One region of the Colwellia sp. Bg11-28 genome, then DNA from elsewhere that is predicted to be linked to it. Evidence: predicted binding sites of a transcription regulator. Region 1 holds the regulator's gene; each other region holds the start of a gene.
The links. The regulator LexA, encoded in region 1, represses DNA repair genes until DNA is damaged. The targets are predictions, from matches to a motif close to TACTGTATNNNNATACAGTA.
Positions count from the first base shown of each region.

Region 2: ruvC (crossover junction endodeoxyribonuclease RuvC) is a predicted target of LexA. The motif match lies at 1,932-1,951, and genes of this name have one in related genera.
Region 3: CXF79_RS13535 (LexA family protein) is a predicted target of LexA. The motif match lies at 3,356-3,375, and genes of this name have one in related genera.

Region 1 covers NZ_PJBA01000005.1:227,456-233,021, reverse strand. The annotation lists gene CXF79_RS06520 (TonB-dependent receptor) at 1-2,441, opposite strand, end outside; gene lexA (transcriptional repressor LexA) at 3,284-3,919, shown strand; gene coxB (cytochrome c oxidase subunit II) at 4,485-5,566, shown strand, end outside.
Region 2 covers NZ_PJBA01000006.1:1,853,810-1,859,375, reverse strand. The annotation lists gene aspS (aspartate--tRNA ligase) at 76-1,881, shown strand; gene ruvC (crossover junction endodeoxyribonuclease RuvC) at 2,047-2,574, shown strand; gene ruvA (Holliday junction branch migration protein RuvA) at 2,815-3,450, shown strand; gene ruvB (Holliday junction branch migration DNA helicase RuvB) at 3,487-4,500, shown strand; gene CXF79_RS15290 (efflux RND transporter periplasmic adaptor subunit) at 4,804-5,566, shown strand, end outside.
Region 3 covers NZ_PJBA01000006.1:1,453,954-1,459,519, reverse strand. The annotation lists gene CXF79_RS13555 (zinc-dependent peptidase) at 1-60, shown strand, start outside; gene CXF79_RS13550 (STAS/SEC14 domain-containing protein) at 216-614, shown strand; gene CXF79_RS13545 (slipin family protein) at 973-1,758, opposite strand; gene CXF79_RS13540 (NfeD family protein) at 1,742-3,106, opposite strand; gene CXF79_RS13535 (LexA family protein) at 3,391-3,804, shown strand; gene CXF79_RS13530 (Y-family DNA polymerase) at 3,792-5,048, shown strand; gene CXF79_RS13525 (hypothetical protein) at 5,243-5,566, shown strand, end outside.

The DNA of each region.
Region 1 (5,566 bases):
AGGCCAAAACCAGAATCAAAGGTATGTTGTGCCGCTAGTTCCCAACCATCAACGACAGCTGACTCACCATTACTTGGCGCGGTATTGGTAAAGACTGCAACTTGGTCATCTGCATCTGGTGCACTGACATCACTTCCTGTAGAAGGGTCAGTTAACAAACTACTATCAGCGGTAACAAAGGTTTTAGGATTTTTACTACTGGTTATAAAGTTAGCAACATGTTTCCTGAAATAACCCGCTGAAACATAACTAGCATCCGCGTAATACCATTCAATTGACAAGTCTAAGTTATCAGAGCTAAAAGGTACTAATGCAGCATTACCACTGGAAGACTGTAAGTTACCCTGGCGCACAGTATCTAACGACGTTATTGGACGCAAGCTACTTAAAGTAGGTCGTGAAATACTTCTTGATGCGGCAACACGAGCAACGAGTTCATCTGTGATTTCTAATTTAGTACTAAAATTAGGTAAAATTTGAGCATAACTGCTACTTTCATCAAAGTCTGAAGCTGGGCCATAAACCGCTAGCATTTCAGTTGCATCAAGAATATCTAATCGCTGAACATTAGCTTGTGTTGCGCCTACAGTGACATCAGTGCTTTCGTAACGGAAGCCACCAGTAGTATAGAGAGGCATACCTGCTATCTCGCCTTCAAAATCCAGCTCTAGATAAAAAGCAGTCGTTTCTTCTTTAACTTCAAAAGAGTTATTAGTTTTTACAGCGTTAAAATCAACGCCTTCAACTGCACCTAAGAAATCGAATAATGCTTCACCATCAAATTTTAACCATTGTGAAGGTGTACGACCGCTGCCACTAACATCACTTAAAAAGTCACTTCCTGCATCAAATACTTCTTGAGGGAAGGCGCTAACATCAGGGAAGTCTTGGTAATTACAGTAGGTACAATGAATTCCGCTAGTGGTATTATCCCAAGAATTTACTGTTTTGGTTTCAGTAGAATACATAGCACCAAAACGGGCAGCAGAGAAACCAGTATCTCCATCCGATAACCAAAGACTATCCCATTTTACTTGAGTAACAACATCCTCAATTTCTTTACTGTCTCGAATCATTACATGGGCACGACTGTTGGCGGGATCTAAATAATCAGAAACCCCCGTAGGTGAGACATAATCAGGACTATTTGGATCTTGATTAACACCATCTCCTTCTTGCTGACCACTGTAAATTGAAGGGTCTGGGGTTGCAAAGTCAGAGTAATAAGGCAAAATATTACCATCAACATTCCATTGAACTCGGTTGGCATAACCTAATAACGCTAAGCTACCACCACGACCATTATTTGGTTCTCTTTTAGCTGTTGAGTTACTTAAATCAAACTTCATATTTAAGTTATCATTAACATCCCAATCAAAGTTCAAACCAATAGAAAGTGAATCAGTTAAACGATCCGCTTTTTTAGCGTGAAAGTCAGTTGCTAAACCTGTTTCTTGATACATTGAAGTGATAGTACCATTGGCATCAACAACAGCATTTTCAACATTATCAGAAGTAAACCAATGACCATAAGATGTTGTATCAGATTTGACATCAAAGTCTGAATATAATGCATCTGCGGTAATGACAAGGTTATCTGAAGGTGCATACTGCAAGACTAAGTTTGCATTGGTACGTTCACGTTTTTCTGTGGTAACCAATGAATCAAAGTTTTGCGGAATAAATATATTACCGGTATATACGTCACCGGACTCTGTTACAGGAGCGCCTTTGCCGAAAGAAGAATTTTCACGCCAACCAGCACTTTGAGCACGATTTAATTTCGTTTCACGCTCTAAATACGAGATTGCAAATAAAGCACCAAAGGTATCATCATTAAAGGTATCACTTATCAAAAGTGACGCTTGTGGGGAGGTCTCTTCACTATTACCATCATAAGTTGCTTTGACACTACCCGCTAATTTAAAACCATTAATAGCAAAAGGTTTCGCCGTTTCAATATTAACCGTGGCGCCAATACCACCTGACTGTACCGTCGCTGATGATGTTTTATGCACATCTAGGGTTTTTACCATTTCGGCAGCAAGCGTATCAAAACTAAAATCACGACCTGGATCTTCAGAGGCTTGTTGTCGACCATTAACAAGTACTGTATTGAATTGTGGACCAAAACCACGCACGGTGATTTTTTGACCTTCACCACCCGATCTATCTATCGAGACGCCAGTAATACGTTGTAATGATTCTGCAAGGTTAGTGTCCGGAAACTTGCCAATATCCTCAGCAGAAATAGAATCAACTACGCCACTAGCTTCACGTTTTGTGTCTAAAGCGCGACCAAGAGCGCCTCTAATGCCTGTAACGGTGATTTTTTCAACGTCTTTTTCAGCTGTTTTACTGTCTTCAGCATGCGCTTGGACTGAAGCTGTTGACGCTAAAATTGCAATAATTGCTGTCGATAATGTATTTTTTTTAAACATGTTATCTGTCTTCCCCAAATCATTTTTATTATTTATGGAAAGCAGACCTTGACCACTCAATGTTGCAACTAACTCCGTATCCTCAAGTAAAAGTTTAATGGCTTGTTCAATAGAATAATTGCCAGTTAACTTATTTGCCGTTATATCACTTACTTTATCAAGTGAGAAAATGAGCGTTAAGTCGGCTTGCTCTGCAAATTGAGTGAGCGATAGATCTGCTCTTTGCTGAGGAATATTGAACGAATAGGTATTACTTAATTCAGCACTTTGAACATATGGAGCACACGCTAAAGCGAGTGTTGCTGCTATGCTAGCTGAGTTAAATTTTCGTTGTTCAATAACCTCAACAGTAAGTTTTTCACTTACAAATATTAAAGACGATTGAACAAGTTTTTTCCGCCAGTGCATCGGTAACCTTTTGTTATTTTTAGTGCGTTAATGTAGCCAAACTTAAAATCATTCTGACAAAACTATATTATATTTACTAGTTAATAATCTATGTGCTGGATATAGATGATGAAAGCTAAATTATGGTCTGGTAATAAAAATAGGGCTATATAAACGAGTATATACTTGGTTAAATTTACACGTGTCAAACCACCCTGTTGTCAATTAATAGCTTACTAACCATAAACTTAATTATTAGTAGTCATGTTGATAATTCATATAAAGTCAGCTGTGAACAACAATATACTCTCATGAAAACATAGGTAGATAATCATAATGTGAGGTGATTTCTGCACGTAAACAATAATTAGTTAGATATACCTAAGCGGGGCTTGCCTTTCATCACATCCTGTATATACTACCAGTAATACTGTGTAAATTTACAGGCTAAAGCTATGATAGATTCAACTACCGAATTACGCCCACTGACTAAACGACAGCAACAGATTTATGATTTAATCAAAGCAAAGATTCAAGATACAGGCATGCCACCTACACGTGCTGAAATCGCTAATTTTTTTGGTTTCAAATCAGCTAATGCCGCCGAAGAACACTTAAAAGCTTTAGCAAAAAAAGGCTACATTGAAATGCTTGCAGGCACTTCTCGTGGCATTCGCTTGGTTGAAGAAATGCTTGAAGCAGAAGGTTTACCACTGATAGGGCGAGTTGCCGCCGGTGAACCTATTTTGGCGCAAGAGCATATTGAAGAACATTATAAAATGGATGGTAATTTATTCCATCCTGCTGCCGATTATCTCTTGCGTGTAAATGGCGAAAGCATGAAAGATATCGGTATTCTAGACGGCGACTTACTTGCTGTGCATCAAACTACTGAAGTACAGAATGGTCAAGTTGTTGTTGCCCGTGTTGAAAATGATGTCACCGTAAAACGTTTCAAACGTGAAGGAAATGTTGTCTATTTGCATGCAGAAAATGAAGACTTCTCTCCTATTAAAGTCGACTTAGCTAATCAAGAGTTTAATATTGAGGGTATCGCCGTCGGTATTATTCGAAGTGGACGTTGGATGTAATCCATCATAGCCACTGTTACAGCATTCGTCATATTTATTACCTAATTACTGCGTAATAAATATGGCGTTTTTATTTATCTTCAATATTTTCCTTTCTAAATTTCCACGTGATTTTCTGTAATTCTTAAATCCCTTTATTAGATTTAATCAAAGCTAGTCCCAGTAGAGCTCACACTCTCTTTAGAGCTATTACTCCATTGAATTAAATGGCTTTTTTATAATTCCTCAGTTATAAAATGTTTGACCTAGATCAATTTTTAGCGTAATTCTATAAATAGTAACGCATACAAAACGAACATAAAAAGAATAAAAAGACGTCTGTTTGCTAATCCTGTCACACTAGTTCACTAGTACTATGACTGATTACTCTTTTACGTCGATAATTAACTTGATCTCTAAATTATGTATATTCGTCATGAACCGTTCTATATAGCGCAACCGTGGCTAAACCGAGCTCTTGTTAGTTGATAAAAATAATAATAACAACAACAGATATTCAGTTCAGTGAGTTATGAAGTACATTGCTGCACATCTGTTCTCTATCATTGAAAAGAGGAGATGCCGTGTGGGGAAACATAAGCTAATTTGGCTAGTGTTGGTCAGCCTATTTGCCAATTCAGCCTGGGCAGAGACGCAGTTAAACCTAACTAAAGGGGTTACTGCCGTTAGTAGAGACGTATATGATTTACATATGCTAGTGCTCTATATTTGTACTGCTATCGGTATTTTAGTTTTTGGCGCTATGTTTTGGTCGATTGCTTTTCACAGAAAATCTAAAGGTGCAAAGCCTGCTGATTTTCATGAAAGTACTAAAGTAGAAATTTTATGGACAGCAATACCCATTGTTATTTTAATCGCCATGGCAGTGCCTGCTACACAAACACTGATAGCGATGGAAGACAATGAGAACTCTGATGTTACGATTCAAATCACGGGCTCGCAATGGAAATGGCATTACAAATACTTTGACCAAGATATTGAATATTATTCTGTGCTTTCCACCCCTCGCGAGCAATACCAAAACCAACAAGAAACTAGCGCCATCAAAGGTAAAAACTATTTACTTGAGGTTGATAAGCCGCTTGTTATTCCTGCTAATAAAAAAGTTAGATTTTTAATAACATCTGATGATGTTATCCATTCATGGTGGGTGCCTGCTTTTGCCGTTAAACAGGATGCTAATCCAGGATTCATCAATGAAGCCTGGACTAGAGTCGAAGAACCCGGTGTCTATCGCGGTCAATGTGCCGAGTTATGCGGAAAAGATCATGGCTTTATGCCCATAGTTGTTGAGGTAAAATCAGCTGAAGATTATGACATTTGGCTCAATGAACAACAACAACGTATCGCCGCTGCAGCAAGTGCCGAACAAGACTCATTAAACGCTTCTGTATCAAAAGAAGAACTTATGCAATTAGGTGAAACAACTTACACAGCCTACTGCTCAGCTTGTCATCAACCAACCGGTTTAGGTTTGCCGCCGGCCTTCCCTGCATTAAAAGGTAGCCCTATAGCTACAACGGGTACGATAGAAGAGCACCTCAATATTGTCTTTAACGGTAAAGCGGGCACAGGTATGCAAGCCTATGGCAAACAATTGAGTTTAAAAGAGATAGCCGCAGTCGTCACTTATGAGCGAAATGCTTG
Region 2 (5,566 bases), on a different contig from region 1:
GCCCAAAATTATCGTAACAAACGTAAAGTAGCGTTTGTTACTAAGTTTAATAGAATTGGTATAAGGCAAAAATACATGCGTAGTCTTTATTGTGGTGAGGTGAACGAATCTCACATTGGACAAGAAATAACTTTATGTGGTTGGGTTAACAAACGTCGTGATTTAGGCGCCGTGATCTTTTTAGATTTACGTGACCGTGAAGGTCTTGTTCAAGTTGTTTATGATCCTGATTTACCTGAGGTGATTAAAAAAGCCAACACCTTACGTAATGAATTTTGTGTACAAATTAAAGGTAAAGTGCGCGCTCGTCCTGAAGGCCAAGTAAATAAAGGCATGAAAACGGGTGGTATTGAAGTACTTGGTCTAGAACTTACCATTCTAAATAAGTCAGCGCCATTGCCTTTAGACTCTAATCAAGTCAACTCAGAAGAACTTCGCCTTAAATACCGTTATTTAGATTTACGCCGTGTTGAAATGACTGAACGTTTACGTTTCCGCGCTAAAGTAACTTCTGCAGTGCGTAGTTCACTTGAGTCTCAAGGTTTTTTAGATATTGAAACACCGATACTAACAGCGGCTACTCCTGAAGGTGCACGTGACTATTTAGTTCCTAGTCGTACTCATAAAGGTCAATTTTTCGCTTTGCCACAATCACCACAATTGTTTAAACAATTATTGATGATGTCGGGTATGGAACGTTACTATCAAATAGTTAAATGTTTCCGTGATGAAGATTTACGTGCTGATAGACAGCCTGAATTCACACAAATAGATATTGAGACCTCGTTCATGAGTAGTGATCAGGTAATGGAAGTAACGGAAAAAATGATCCGTGAATTATTCCAAGAGTTGCTTGATGTTGACTTAGGTGAGTTCCCGCGTATGCCTTACTCTGAGGCAATGACACGTTTTGGTAGTGATAAGCCAGATTTACGTAACCCATTAGAGTTAATTGATGTTGATGATATTTTAAAAGATGTTGAATTTAAAGTGTTTTCAGGACCAGCGAACGATGAAAATGGCCGTGTTGCAGTAATTTGTTTACCTCAAGGTGCAGCTAAATTCTCACGTAAGGGCCTTGATGAATTAACCAAATTTGTTGGCATTTACGGCGCTAAAGGTATGCCTTGGTTAAAAGTGAATGATATTGATGCGGCTCTTTCAACAGGTGTTGAAGGTTTGCAGTCACCCATCTTAAAATTCTTATCAAGTGATGAAGCTATCGCTTTATTAAAACGTACAAATGCGAAAACAGGTGATATTATTTTCTTTGGTGCAGACCAATATAATGTTGTAACTGAATCTTTAGGTGCACTTCGCCTTAAATTAGGTGAAGAACTTGATTTACTTCAAGGTGAATGGAAACCGCTTTGGGTAGTTGATTTCCCAATGTTTGAAGAAGTAGATGGCCATATGCATGCTATTCATCATCCGTTTACTGCACCGACTAATTTAACCGCTGAGCAGTTAGAAGCAAATCCTGTTGGCGCTTTATCAGATGCTTATGACATGGTCTTAAATGGCTGTGAACTTGGTGGTGGCTCTGTACGTATTCACAATCAAGATATGCAAGCAGCAGTATTTAGAATTTTAGGCATTAGTGATGAAGAAGCAGAAGAGAAATTTGGCTTCTTACTTGAAGCGCTACAATATGGTGCGCCGCCACATGCTGGTTTAGCCTTTGGCCTTGATCGATTAGTGATGTTAATGACAGGTGCAAGTTCAATCCGTGACGTAATGGCTTTCCCAAAAACCAATACAGCGGCTTGTCCATTAACTAATGCACCGGGTAAAGCTAACCCTGAACAGTTAAGAGAATTAGGCGTTGCTGTTCTTGCAGTAAAGAAAGCTGAAGAGAACAAAGACGAAGAACAAGCATAATTAGGTAACCGTTTATCAATAGATAAATGATAACTACTGTTTGTTATGATTACTGTATATCAGTAATGTTAATGCAGCTATAACGTATGTTTTAGCTGCATTTTTTATGGCATTAATATAACTTACCTCTATTGAAGAATAAGATATCAATCAAAAGGCTCGCTGTTGACAATAATATTAGGAATTGATCCTGGTTCACGCTTTACTGGTTACGGCGTTATCAAACAAGAAAAGCAACGTTTTACCTACCTTGGTAGTGGTTGCATTAAAGCGATGAGTCAAGGTGAAGATTTAGCTTCACGTTTGCAAACAATTTTTGCTGGCGTATCTGAGTTAATTATTCAATTCAAACCGGATATGTTTGCCATTGAACAAGTTTTCATGGGGGTGAATCCTGGCGGAGCTTTGAAACTTGGCCAAGCACGGGGTGCAGCTATTGTGGCGGCAACCAATTCAGGGTTAACCATCGCAGAGTATTCAGCAAGACAAATTAAGCAAGCTGTTGTAGGTACAGGCGCAGCAGATAAAAACCAAGTACAGCATATGGTAAAAAGTATTTTAAAGTTACCAGGTACTCCTCAGGCCGATGCTGCCGATGCCTTAGCGGTAGCACTATGTCATGGTCATAGTCATACCAGTGCCGCCATATTAGCCGGTCAAGCTACAAAAATCGTTAGAGGGCGTTTACGCTAACCCGCTTTTCTATAAATCCCCATCAGCATAGCCGTCATTCCTGAAGTTTCTGATCGGGAATCCAGAAAGATTAGTTTTCAGTCGTTTTTTTGTCTGTGAAGCTAAGCCTCTGTGTTCTTCGTAGTGAGTTATTTCGTTTTAAATATTAGGCAACGTCAGCAAAATTCAACTAGGTCACTTTACTGTATAAATATATAGTGGTAGTATCTGATTCATTAATAATAGCCTTTGGTACTTGTTGTGATTGGTCGTTTACGTGGCATGCTTGTGGAAAAAAACTCTCCTGAAATATTAATTGAATGTGCTGGCGTGGGCTATGAAGTCACCATGCCAATGACGAGTATTTATGCCTTACCTGAGCTTGAACAGCAGGCAACTATTTATACTCACTTTGTTGTACGTGAAGATGCTCAATTGCTTTATGGCTTCGCCAATAAAGTAGAACGTAAGTTATTCCGGTTATTAATTAAAGTTAATGGTGTAGGTCCTAAATTAGCGTTAGCTATTTTATCAAACATGTCTGCTGATCAATTTGTTAGTTGTGTTCGTCACGATGATATTAGCGCCATTGTAAAAATCCCGGGTGTTGGTAAAAAGACAGCAGAGCGTTTGCTTATTGAAATGCGTGATCGTTTGAAAGATTGGCAAGCACAACAAATACACTTAGTTAGTGATGATGGCGTGATACCAGAACAACTCTCTGCTGAATTGAGCCAAGAAACTACTTTTGTTAATGATAATAAAGGCGATGCTATTAATGCTTTACTTTCACTTGGCTATAAACAAGTACAGGCAGATAAAGCGGTTAAATCCGTATATAATCGCGGCATGTCTAGCGAAAACATTATTCGCGATGCATTAAAATCAATGATATAGCCAACGGATTAATCACATTTTGAACTTAGGTAACCTATGATAGAAGCAGATCGCTTAATTGAACCAATTGCTTCAGTAGAAGATGAAAGGGTAGATCGTGCTATTCGTCCTAAAATGCTACAAGATTATACGGGGCAACAGCATGTTAAAGCGCAAATGGAAATATTTATTCCAGCCGCAAAAAATCGTGGCGAACCTTTAGATCACTTGCTCATTTTTGGCCCTCCAGGTCTAGGTAAAACCACTTTAGCTAATATTGTTGCCAATGAAATGGGTGTTAATATTCGCACAACTTCCGGACCAGTATTAGAAAAAGCCGGTGATTTAGCAGCGCTACTAACTAATTTAGAAGAAAACGATATTCTTTTTATAGATGAGATCCATCGTTTAAGTGCTGTGGTTGAAGAAATACTTTACCCTGCAATGGAAGATTATCAATTAGATATTATGATTGGTGAAGGACCTGCAGCGCGTTCTATCAAGTTAGACCTACCCCCATTTACACTTATTGGCGCTACCACACGAGCAGGTGCATTAACGTCACCCTTACGTGACCGATTTGGTATTGTTCAACGGTTAGAGTTTTATAATGTTGCAGACTTATCAACTATTGTCAGCCGTTCGGCACATTTTTTGAACTTAACAATAGATGAGGAGGGGGCATTTGAAGTTGCACGCCGCTCTCGCGGCACGCCACGTATTGCTAATCGTTTATTACGCCGAGTACGTGATTATGCCGATATAAAATCGCACGGGGTGGTTAGTCAACAAACTGCCGCTGCTGCGTTAGACATGTTAGAAGTTGACAGTGAAGGCTTTGATATTATGGACAGGAAGCTATTACATGCCATTATTGATAAATTTATGGGTGGACCTGTTGGCTTGGACAATGTTGCTGCAGCCATTGGTGAAGAACGAGAAACTATAGAAGATGTAATAGAGCCTTTTTTAATCCAACAAGGCTTTTTGCAACGTACTCCGCGTGGCAGAATAGCAACAGATAGAGCTTACCAACATTTTGGAATCACTAAAGATCAAACTAAAGACTAAGCCCCATAGTTTTTGCTCTTCCTTATAAGTTGTTATTTTATCCGTCAGTGTCTATGCTGGCGGAGACTACTTCGACTCCCCTTCAAAACTCCGTAACCGCTTTCTCATTAACAAACTTCCCTTAATAAGAAGAACTTTCCCATGAATGGGAAAGCAAAAAAGCTGTATTTTCCCATTCATGGAACATTAGTTTGTATAAAGCCTTTCAATATGTAAATTTAAGTGATATTTATCAAGTGGTTATTAATTGTGGTATAGAGACTGCAGTAAGTCTTAGTAAGAAGATTTGTTGGAGAATTACCCTTGGATATCGCCGTTAAAAAACAAAAGAAAACCTTACTTAAAAGAGTGTGGCCGTTGGCTCTAGTCATAGCCATTCTCGCTATAGCCTTAAACTATAGTGCCTTTTTGCTACAAGCAGACTACGTTATTGATAATGATACCTTGGTATATGGCGAAGTTAAGCAGGGACCGTTCTCTATTTCAGTTCGAGGTGCTGGTTTACTGGTGCCAGATAAAATTAAATGGTTAGCAGCAAGTGTTGACGGCCATGTTGAACGTGTTGTTGTAAAACCAGGGAAATCGGTGAAAAAAGGAGAGCTGATTATTGAGCTTAGTAATCCAAGATTAAAACAATTGCAGGAAGAAACTAAGTGGGAGCTTGAAGCTATTATTGCAGAAAGCAAAGCGAGTCAGGCTGAGCAAAAGTCGGGATTACTTTTTCAAAAAGCACGCATGCTCGATGCCAAGCTAAACTATCAGAGTAGTAAGTTAAAGCTCGATGCCCAACGCGAGTTATTTAACAATAAAACCGGCGCGGTTTCAAAAATTGATTATGAAAAAACTAAGTTAGAAACCCAACAGTTTAATCAACGCTGGAAAATTCAAGAAGAAGTGCTGGTTAGCATGACCGACAATATTGTTGTTCAAGACAATGCCCATAATTCACGTATCAATAAAATGCGCAAAACACTTGAGCGAGCTGAACAACAGGTTAAAGACCTGATGATTTATGCCAGTCTAGATAGTGTTGTTCAAGATGTCTCTGTTGAACCAGGGCAGCGCG
Region 3 (5,566 bases), on a different contig from region 1:
TATCCTGCACTTTATCGTCAACTGACTAATTATTACAAAGTTGACCCCATTCATTGGTAAATATTTAGTATAAGTGTGCATTGAGCACCGTTAGATGCCAGTATAAAAAGTTAAAGTTATCAATATTATAAAACACATGACAATAATCCATATGTTTAGCTATACTAATATTTGTTAGGGAATAACAACATCAGTAATAGGGATTTAGTTAACATATGGAAATACACCAAATATCATTTGCCAAAGTCGGCATACTTAGTCATGACCTCGCAGAAATTACGGTTGATAATGGCGCAGATATTACCCTTAGCATGGTAAATGAACTTCATCAATTATTACTCTCACTGTTTAGTGAATCATTTTCATTACTTATTAATAAAACCAATTCCTATTCTACGCAACTTGATGCGCTAATCCATTTTGGTACTTTGCCCGCCATAGATAAAATAGCAGTATTTGCACCCAATAAATTAGCTAAGATGAGTGCTGATTTTTCAGCAACTATTCCAAGTTCTAACGCGTTAAATATTGAAGTGTTCACCGAACGTGATGATGCACTTGTTTGGTTGATAGACAAAAAAAGTTCTGCTGCCGGTCATAATTATCTATGGTAATCGGAGGGATGCTTTAAGTGGATAAGATAAGTCACATCTTGACGTTATATCACGAAAAATTAAAACGTTTACTCTCAAACCTCCAGTAACATTCGCTCAAAATGTTCCTAAAACGTAAATTTAAGTCATTTACTTTAAACAATATAAAACCCAACTGCAATCACTAAACTACTTGTTATATATGGAGTTTATATTTAATTCTTGGTAACGCGTTATTTTTTGTTATGGAAATAACATATAACATTAGATGAGACTCTATTTAGAGTGCTGTTATGACTTGATGCTCGTATTCAATTTCACTCTTGGTCCAGTTGAATGGTGTGGGCTGGTCCAATTAACGGTGTAGTGAAATTTACAGTCATTGTTTATTATCATGATTTTTTGGAGAAAATAATCCTTTCAGTAACTCCATAGGCAGAGGAAATAATATAGTAGAGTTTTTCTCTCCCGCAATTTCTGTCAATGTTTGTAAATAACGTAACATTATTGCATTAGGCTCTGTGCTCAGTTTATTGGCCGCCTCACTCAACTTTTCTGCCGCTTCCATTTCTCCCAGTGCATGAATCACTTTGGCTCGACGGGTCCTTTCAGCTTCGGCTTGTTTTGCTATCGCTCTGATCATGGTTTCATTAAGATCGATATGTTTTATTTCAACATTAGATACTTTTATCCCCCAGCCATCAGTTCTTGCGTCTAATATTTCTTGAATGTCGATGTTAAGCATTTCTCTGCTTGCCAACATTTCATCTAATTCGTGTTGACCTAATACCGAACGCAAGGTGGTTTGAGCTAATTGTGATGTGGCTTGTAAGTAATTTTCGACATTGATTATCGCTTTTTGTGAGTCGATAACTCGGAAATAAATAACAGCATTTACTCTTACTGATACGTTATCTCGACTGATGACATCTTGGCTTGGTACATCCATTACTACGGTTCGTAAATCAACACGAACAATCTGTTGAATTAATGGAATAATAATCACTAAACCAGGCCCTTTGACTTTGTCAAAACGTCCAAGAAAAAATACTACACCACGTTCATATTCACGCAAAATCCTAAATGCACTTAGCAGTAATGCAATTAATAGAATAATGACCACAACGGTGAATATTTGTTGGGTATTATTAAACACAACGTCCATGATTGTTCTCCTCTTCTCTACAAGGGATGGTAATTAAGGTTAAACCATCAATGGCTTTAATCTTAACGGCTTGGTTTTGCTTAACGGGCTGTGTAAATTCTGCCGCCCAACGCTCACCATTAATTGTCACAAAACCTTGATGAGTAAAACTTGCTTCGGCAAAAGCAATAGCGCCAATCAATTCTTCTTGTCCGCTTACGATTTTGTTCTTTCTTTTTCGCCACATTAATCCCAAGGAAAGCACAAAAAATAGTATTGATACAAAGGCAAAAGCAGCAATAAGAGGGAGTGAAATTTGATATTGCGGTTGCTCAGTATCGATTAAAAAAATAGATCCGAGTACAAAAGCAATAGTGCCCCCAATACCAAACACGCCAAAACTAGGCATGATAGATTCAATGATTAGCAAACTTATCCCTACGAGTAACAAGGCAAAACCTGAGTAATTTAAAGGTAAAAGTTGAAAAGCATATAGCGCAATCAAAAGCGAAATTACCCCAGTAATTCCTGCTACCCCTACGCCGGGACTATAAAACTCCAACACTAAACCATAGATCCCTATAAGCATTAAAATATAGGCGATATTTGGATTGGTGATCGTGGCAATAAAGTCATTACGCCAATTGGGGGGGACCGCTTTTAGTTGTGTGTTGTCTGTTGTCACCTCAGCAAAATGATGTTCTGAATGCTTTTGCTTTATGATAGTGGCAAATAACGCTTCGGCTGTTGGTACAATAAAGTTAATAACATTTTCAGCGAGCGCCTCTTCTGCAGTAAGGGTTGCCGCTTCAGAGACGGCTAATTCAGCCCATTGTTCATTCCTGTTGCGTAGTTGTGCTAACGAACGGATATAGGCAATGGCATCATTTAATACTTTTTTTTCCATAGCTGAAGGTGATTTGTTTTTTTTATCTTCACCTTGATTTGACGCTGGTGGGGCTATACTGACTGGCGTAGCGGCACCTAGGGTAGTTGCTGGCGCCATAGCGGCATAATGACATGCGTATAGCATATAAGTGCCAGCGCTTGCCGCACGTGCACCTTGAGGATAAACCAAACAAGCAATGGGTATTGTAGAATTTAATATCTGTTGATTTATCTCTCGTAGACTTGAACTCAGACCACCGGGTGTATCTAGCTTTATGATCACTAACGGAATGCTTGAATCATTATTAGCTTTGGTTATTTCTGTGACGAGGTACTCACTTACCGCTGGTCCGATCGCACCATCGATTGAAAGCACAGGTACTGTCCACTTACTTTGGTTAAGCGGGGGGCTTAACTGTGCATTGCCATATTGTTGAATAAGCAAAATAAAAGTTATAAGAAACAAAATCTTTTTGAGCATCTGTATTTCCAACCTTCATCCTTATGTTCAGTATAGTTCTAAATCTGAGTTTTTTGATCACATTTAACAACAAATGAAAGAGTAAAGTAGGGTGCTACAAAGTTAAAATAATTACGCTTGTCACATAATAGTCACTGCATGTAAGTCGATGGCTCAATAATATTTAGGGTTTGCTGTCTGAATTTAATAAAGCATGAGAAAAACTCGAATTATAGACTCAGTACTTCATAAATTAAGTAAACCGCACTATACTGTATGTAATTACAGTATAGTGCGGTTTTAATATGAAAGTTATTCCAATATATGCCGAAGCTGGTATTTCAGGCTTTGAATCTCCAGCAGCAGAATATAAAGAATTAGGCTTATCGCTTGATCAATTAATCATAAAACATCCCAATGCTACCTTCATTGGGCAGGCTTCTGGCCAATCAATGAAAGGGGTAGGAATATTTGATGGCGATATTCTTATTGTCGACAGATCATTAACCGCTAGAAATGGTGATGTTGTTGTGGCTAATTACAACGGTTGTTTCGTCTGTAAATTGATCGACAAGGTGCAAGCTAGGCTATTATCGGCCTCTGCTGATTTTGCGCCTGTCTCAATTACCCCTGAAGATGAATTTTCACTAGAGGGCGTTGTTACTCGCTCTATTCGCTTACATCATAAATCTCCAGAGTTAGCGGCATGTATGCTTTAGTTGATGCAGTATCATTCTACGCAAGTGCTGAAAAAGTTTTTGACCCCAGCATACGTAATAAACCCGTTGTTGTTTTAACTAATAATGATGGTTGTATCTGCGCTGTCTGTCCGATTGCAAGACGCCTTGGTATTCCAAAATTTATACCGTACTTTCAAGTTAAATCACTACTTGAAAAGCATGGCGTGGTTGTTCGTTCTTCAAATTATGAGTTGTATGCGGATTTGAGCGAACGAATGATGAATGTCATAGGCCGCTTTTGTGATAACCAGTATATATACAGCATTGATGAGTCATTTTTATATTTTGATCATTATGAAAGCTGCATAAAGGATTGGCACGAATATGGACATAAAATAAGAAAAGCCATTTGGAAAGAAACGAGACTTCCCGTCGGTGTTGGTTTTGGTGAAACAGCAACACTGTCAAAAGCGGCAAACCATGCAGCCAAAAAACTCTCTAGTTTTAATGGTGTAGCCGTTATTAATAGCGCAGTAAGCAGAGACGAAATACTCAAGCGCATGGCGGTAGATGAGGTATGGGGCATCGGGCGAAAAATATCGAAACGATTAGGGCTTGAGGGTATTAACAACGCCGCGCAGTTAGCAGAGCAAGATCCTAAACATATACGAAAACAATTTAGCGTAGTAACTGAAAGAACCGTGAATGAATTAAACGGCATCAGTTGTTTGTCTTGGGATGAGGTGAAATCACCCAAAAAAGAGATTTTCTCAACACGAAGTTTTGGACAGCGCATTACCACAAAAAATGAATTACGCTCTGCGTTGGTAACACATGCAGCCATTGTAGGAAGGAAAGTGAGAAGACAAAATTCACTCATTAAAAAGTTAATGATATTTGCCTCTAACTCGCCATATGATGACTTGTATTACAAGCAAGCCATGGTTTTTCCATTTATCATAGCGACCGAAAATACCTGTGAAATGGCGAGTGCGGTAAACCAAGTTATTGATTCTATATACAAAGCAGGGATAAAATTTTACCGTTGTGGTGTAGGTGCAATCGAATTAAATAGTAAAACGTTTATACAGCCAGACTTATTTATGCCCGATCACACTAATAGTAACGTAATGAAATGCTTAGATAATGTGAACCATAGATACGGAGATAGCACCTTAAAATTGGCCGCTGAAGGGCATCATGAAAAGTGGCAAATGCGACGAGCGTTTTTAAGCCCTCAGTACACCAGTCAATGGCGAGATATTCCCAAAATACAGTGCTAGTCGTTATGACCAGAGTATTTTATAGCGTTTAGAGAAATATCTATTGCTTAATATTTTTCTTAATTTAATGAAAATACACCATTTAATACGATTGGTATAACCTATGATTTAGTGTAAGTTATTTAATATTCTAGGAAATAAGGTTTCTGATACATCAACATAATAAGCGATTGTGTTTTTTAATAAGGCTGAATATGAATCAAGTTAAGGGTTTTACTTTATCAATTGTGATAGTCATTATTTCATTTGTCATTTCCGCGTTTTCTGCGGGACTACTTGCTGATTTAGCTGGTGTTTGGAAAAAACCGATTATAGGGGCGGTTGCTGCTTTTTGTGTGGTTATTGTTGGTTATGCTACAGCACCTAGCCATAAGCGACTGGCATCAGCTATTTGGTTAATTGTAGGCGCTATTTCAGCGTGGTTTTTAGCGGGTGATTCATATTACCCAGAAGATTATGAACACGCATATCAGCTTACGATAATTCCTTTACTCGCAACCTATCTTAGTGGACTACTT